DNA from 2 places in the Psychrobacillus syltrankelensis genome. Region 1 is predicted to be linked to the other one. Evidence: riboswitches for the same ligand, from Rfam matches in the RefSeq annotation. Region 1 holds a riboswitch; the other holds the start of a gene.
What was found. A riboswitch is a leader RNA that binds a small molecule or an ion and turns the genes downstream of it on or off. The one in region 1 is predicted to bind S-adenosylmethionine.
Positions count from the first base shown of each region.

Region 2: linked by a shared signal. The riboswitch ahead of ACTSKG_RS09815 (methionine biosynthesis PLP-dependent protein) and the one ahead of ACTSKG_RS16130 (bifunctional homocysteine S-methyltransferase/methylenetetrahydrofolate reductase) in region 1 are both predicted to bind S-adenosylmethionine.

Region 1 is NZ_CM144227.1:3,285,735-3,288,901, reverse strand. Features, by position in the region: gene ACTSKG_RS16130 (bifunctional homocysteine S-methyltransferase/methylenetetrahydrofolate reductase) at 1-1,690, opposite strand, end outside; SAM riboswitch class I at 1,768-1,873, opposite strand; gene ACTSKG_RS16125 (nuclease-related domain-containing protein) at 2,071-3,015, opposite strand; gene ACTSKG_RS16120 (protoporphyrinogen oxidase) at 3,145-3,167, opposite strand, start outside.
Region 2 is NZ_CM144227.1:2,036,085-2,039,251, forward strand. Features, by position in the region: gene ACTSKG_RS09805 (TIGR00266 family protein) at 159-956, shown strand; gene ACTSKG_RS09810 (hypothetical protein) at 1,245-1,442, shown strand; SAM riboswitch class I at 1,690-1,795, shown strand; gene ACTSKG_RS09815 (methionine biosynthesis PLP-dependent protein) at 1,914-3,032, shown strand; gene metC (cystathionine beta-lyase) at 3,032-3,167, shown strand, end outside.

The sequences.
Region 1 (3,167 bases):
CTTCTACTGTAGAACGCTCTTTATCTTCTCCACAAGCACGCATACGTTCAAGCACTTCATCTGATAACTTGATACCAGGCACTTCATTGTGCAAGAACTCTGAATTTCGGCTGTTTGTCAGTGGCATAATCCCGATGAAAATTGGTGTGGACAAATGTTTGGTTGCTTCATATATTTCTTGAATTTTTTCTTTTGTATAGACTGGTTGCGTGATGAAATAGTCAGCTCCGCACTCGATTTTTTTCTCTAGACGTTTTACTGCGCGATCAAGTACGCGAACGTTCGGATTGAATGCTGCTGCTACTGAGAAATTTGCTTTTTTTCGAAGCGATTTTCCTGAAAATGAAATACCTTCATTTAATTGTTTAATTAATTGAAGTAACTCTAAACTAGAAACGTCATAAACGCTTGTTGCTCCTGGAAAGTCTCCAATTTTTGTTGGATCTCCAGTTACGGCTAAAATATCATGAATTCCAAGCGCATCAAGACCCATTAAATGAGATTGCAAGCCAATTAAGTTCCGATCACGACAAGTAATATGTGCAAGTGGGCGTATATTGTTTTGGAATTTCAGCATTGATCCCATTGCCATATTACTAATTCGCGGTGAGGCAAGTGAATTATCTGCCATTGTGACTGCATCAATTCCAGCAGCATATAGTTTCTCCGCTCCCTCTATGAAAGTGGTCGTGTCCAAATGACGCGGTGTATCCAGTTCCACAATAACCGTTCTTTCCGTTCTCGCTTTTTCATGTAGAGGTTTATTGATTGTTGGCTCTGGTTCTTGAATGATTATTGGCTTTTTAGGTGTGACGGTTTTATTTGTAATTGGTGGTAAGTTGGCAATTCTTTTTTTCACTGCTTCTATATGTTTTGGAGTAGTCCCACAACATCCACCTATCAGCCGAACACCTGCATCACGAAGATATAACGCTGCCCTCCCAAAATAATCCGCTTCCGATTCGTACACAATACGTCCATCCTCCATATCGAGCAAGCTCGCATTCGGATATGCTGAGAGAAATGCTTTTTCAGGAAGTATTACTCCCTCAAATGCTTGAATCGTGTGATGTGGTCCGAGTCGACAGTTAACTCCAACAATATCTGCACCTAGGGATTCAAGCTGATGTAATGCATCATTTAACGATAAACCATTTTGCAAAATACCAGGTTCATGCATCGATACTTGAGCAATGATTGGTGTATCCGTCATTTTACGTAAATGCGTGACCGATGCCGTAAGCTCCTCAAAATCATAATAGGTTTCGAGGAGTAGCCCATCTGGGTTGCCGGATAAGAGTTGACTAGCTTGTTGGTTAAGTGTTGCAATGATTTCACTTAGGGAAGCATCACTCTTCCGAATACCACGTATACCACCAATCGTACCAAGCACAAATTGTCCACCTGGTGCAGCAGCTCTTTTTGCAATAGTAATCGCCGCTTCATTGATTTCTTTCATTTGATTTTCTAATCCGTACCTTGCTAATTTAATCGCATTCGCACCGTATGTATTCGTTTGGATAATATCTGCTCCAGCGACAATATAATCTTGATGAATCTTCTCAATAATTTCAGGCTTCTGTATATTTAATTCCTCATTACAATAATCTATTCCGTATGAATAAAGCAGCGTCCCCATTGCTCCGTCTGCAGTTAGCATATTTGTTTGTAGTTTCTCTAGTAAACCCATTTGCTCTCTTCCTCTCTAAAATACAAAAAAAGCCTTCCATGAAAAGAAGGCTTTACGAGTATTGTAATATTCGTCCCTTCCCATCTTTCAGACTTATACAAGTCTGCTGGATTTAGCACCTGACCATTACGGCTGGTTGCTGAAGCGTCCTAGGGCCAGTCCCTCGGCTTCTCTTGATAAGAATTCACTATTCAGTTTTTTTATGTTAGACATATATTACCTTTATTGCACTAAAGCGTCAAGGTATGTTTTGAATTTTCTTGATACTTCGTAGTAGAGATCTTGGATTGATCGATTATGTGCTGAGATTGATCGATATTGGGCAGACATTGATCGATTCTGGTCGGAGATTGATCGATTATCTAGAAAGATTGATCGATTTACCATTTCCATCTATATATTAGGGTGTTTTTCGAAGTACCACTCCCTTTCAGATTCATTGATTTTAGTATTCTGGACACAATATGATAAGATTCCAACTCTAGGAAGTATCGACACTCCCGATTGTTAATGCTTTCCCCAACCAGCACAAACCATTCATAGATCGCTTTCTCATGGGCAAGTCGGTCTACATGACCACAAAGTAAACAGTTCCAGCCATTTTTCTTCTTTACCATTCCATGCATATTACACTTCTCACAAAATACACCAGTCAGAAGATCATTCGGATTGATGCCCCAGCGTTCGCACATTGGATAAGGAAAATAAGGTCGATGACTCGCAACGATTTTCTCTGCCAGCTTATGCATCTCATTCACTTCTAAACATACTTTATTGCGAGCAATATTTCTCAAAAACACCGGGATTGTCTGGTGGTGAATCAAAGGATATTTCGTACATGGCTCCATGACCATTACTTTAGAATTCGTTAATACAATTACACCGTAAATAGGAATCTTTACCTCGTTCAGTCGCATCCATTCATCGAACAAATATATATTTCGTTCAATCTGTACTTCTGGGCTTTCATATAAATCTACTTTACCATCCTCATTTTCTCGCTCTAACTGGGAAGGATTCTGTTTAAAGCGCAATTTCCCTCCTATATTCTTACTCTCCAAAATCACTGCGAAATATTGAGTTAAAAAAACTGTATCGATCTGAAACTTACCAAACGATTCCAAACTAACATCATGCAGCACTAAATACTCAAATGGAAATGAATACTTCTGGAATACCTCGTCCACGCGAACTTCCCCATAAATCCCGGCCTTCGCCATATGCAATTTTGAATGAATCAGCTCTTTCATCTCATGCATCTCGGGCAAACGTCTATCCAACAACCGTAAACCAATAAAACTATACTCGTCCGAACGCGTTTTCACTAACAATAAAACACCCCCTAACCGCATCGTATCATAGTCAAAAAATATGTAAATTTCACTAAAGCACCGACAATTTCATTTTCTCCACAAAAAAAGGACCAAAAAAGAATTTTGGTCCTAAAAATGTATTTATAATAAAATTCTTCTAGAAA
Region 2 (3,167 bases), 1.2 Mb from region 1:
CTTTTCTATATAGGTGAAAATGCTTCCTTTTTAACTACATTCTCTATTTATTTAATAAAACCCTTTTTAAAAATAGAAAAATTTGAATTTTCAATTTGAAACTTTTTATTACTTTTCTCGTATTATTAAATAAATATTAATTAGGGAGGAAAATATACATGAATAATCATGAAATTGATTTCAAATTACATGGAGATGATATGCAGTTTGTAGAGATTGAATTAGACCCAGGAGAAACTGTAGTTGCTGAAGCAGGTAGCTTAATGATGATGGAAGATGACATTACTATGGAAGCCATTTTTGGTGACGGCTCAAGTTCATTTGATACTGGACTAATGGGAAAATTAATGGGTGCAGGCAAACGTATGTTAACAGGCGAAAGTTTATTTATGACTACATTTACGAATGCCGGTAATGGAAAAAAACATGCTTATTTTGCCTCTCCTTATCCCGGAAAAATAATTCCTATAGATTTAAGTGAATATCGCGGTAAGGTTATTTGTCAAAAAGAAGCTTTTTTAGCTGCAGCAAAAGGTGTTTCTGTTGGAATCGAATTTCAACGTAAGTTAGGTACTGGTTTTTTTGGTGGAGAAGGATTTATCATGCAAAAACTTGAAGGCGACGGTCTTGCTTTTATTCATGCGGGGGGAACTATTCATAAAAAAGAACTACAGCCTGGTGAAGTTTTAAGGGTAGACACTGGTTGTTTAGTAGCGATGACTTCTGACGTAAATTACAATATCGAAATGGTAAAAGGAGTGAAAACTGCTCTTTTTGGAGGAGAAGGTTTGTTTTTCGCTACTCTTCGTGGACCAGGTACTGTATGGATTCAATCGTTACCATTTAGCCGCTTAGCGAGCCGTGTTTTTGCAGCTGCTCCTCAAACACTAGGTAGAGGCTCAAAGGATGAAGGAAGTATCGCTGGTGGATTATTTGACCTTTTAGGAGGAAAATAAATAGTTGTTTAGTGCCACTTTTTATTTACTTCTTAAGAAAAGCCCAAACGTCCTTTAAGTACAAAACCTATTTTCAATCATTTCCGGAGTGCCTTGGATAGTCTTGAGATATATTACTCAGCAAATCTGTTCATGGTCTTAATTTTTTTTGTTTTCTGTAAAAAACTCTTTTATTCTACTTTATTCCGCAAATTGTTTATAAAGAATCGACCTCCTCTTCATATACTAGTGGAAGAACATTTTTCTATGAAAATATTGTTCTTAAGTATAGGAAAGGAGGTGTTAGTAATGAAAGCTTCTTTAGGTATGTGGATTGGTTGGATTGGAATTGTATTAGCAATTGTGGGGTTCTTTTATTATCCTATGATACTTGGTGCTGGTGCGGTTGTCTTAGGATTAGTTGGTTTAACTTCCCCACAAAAATTCCTTGCTTGGATTTCTATAGTACTTGGAGCAATTGCATTCTTCCTTCCGATGCTCCATTAGCTAAATGTTGACTAATAAATCCGCGGCATGTTCGGGACATTTACCGCACATGCCTTTTTTTATATTTCAAGCCTTACCAAAGGACAACCATCTATCTTGACTTATCCCCTTTCCGTCCTTTTCTATTTTGCTCACAGAATGAGTTAATACTTTGAACAAAAATACTTATTAATTTGTCACCTTGTGTTATTATCCATCCCGTGATAAACTATTTTAAATTTAACATTTAGAAAATTTAATATTTTATTTCTTATCAAGAGAGACGGAGGGATTGGCCCGAGGATGTCTCAGCAACCAGCCAAAAGTGGTGTGGTGCTAATTCCAAAAGACGGTCATCGTCTTGAAGATAAGAAGACTAACTTCAGTATTTTTTTGAGGATTCTCTTCTTATTAGAGAATCCTCTTTTTATTTGGGAAGTTTCAGTCCCTGTACGCTTGCGTAATTATTTTAATAGAAGAGGATGAATCTGTATGTCAAAAAATAGTTTAGAAACCCAATTAGCTCAATTAGGAAACCACAGCGATTCGATAACAGGTGCCGTTAACCCGCCAATTTATTTGTCAACTGCTTACATCCATGGTGGTATTGGCCAATCAACAGGATATGATTACACTCGTACTAAAAATCCTACCCGCGCTATTTTAGAAGAAGGTATCGCTAAATTAGAAAGTGGAGATGCAGGTTTTGCCTGTAGCTCTGGTATGGCTGCAATTCAATTAGTATTATCTCTTTTCCGATCTGGTGACGAATTGATTGCTCCAGAAGACCTTTACGGGGGAACGTACCGACTATTTAATCAGTACTCAGTTTCTTACAATATTCATACTACATATGCGAAATTTTCATCCGTAGATGAAGTAAAATCACTTATTACCAAGAACACAAAAGCAATCTTTATTGAAACACCGACAAATCCTTTAATGCAGGAGATCGATATTCAGAAATATGCGGAATTAGCTAAAGAGCATCGATTACTATTAATTGTGGATAATACTTTTTTAACTCCTTACTTTCAACGCCCTATTGAGCTTGGTGCACATATCGTCATTCATAGTGGAACCAAATATATTGGAGGTCATAATGACGTGCTTGCTGGTCTTGTTATAGCAAAAGGGACAGAATTAAGTGAAAAATTATATGCAAATCATAATGCATCTGGCGCAGTGCTTTCCCCATTCGATTCATGGCTACTAATCAGAGGATTAAAGACACTTCATTTACGAATGAACCAGCACGATATAAATGCGAAAAAGATAGTAGAATTTTTGCAAAACGAATCTGCAGTAAAGAATGTATTATATCCCGGAAAAGGCGGTATGCTTTCATTTCGATTACAAAAAAGCGAGTGGGTAGGGCCTTTCCTTGAAAAACTCCAATTAATTGTTTTCGCAGAAAGTCTTGGTGGAGTGGAAAGTTTCATTACATATCCCTCTACTCAAACGCATGCAGATATACCGGAAGAAGAGCGCATAGCCCGTGGTGTAGATAATAGCCTTTTACGTTTCTCAGTTGGTGTTGAAGAAGTCGAGGACTTAATTGCAGACTTGAGACAAGTATTTAATGAACTAGAAAGTGATGTGAGTGAATAATGATCTATTCTAACGAACAGCTAGAGACTAGTTTAATAACAGCTTCCACGAGAGGTTGGTCAGCGAGTAAAATTGGTGCAGTCAATGTTCCTATTTACTTATCTTCTACTTTCCATCAAGGAAATTTTGACGAAT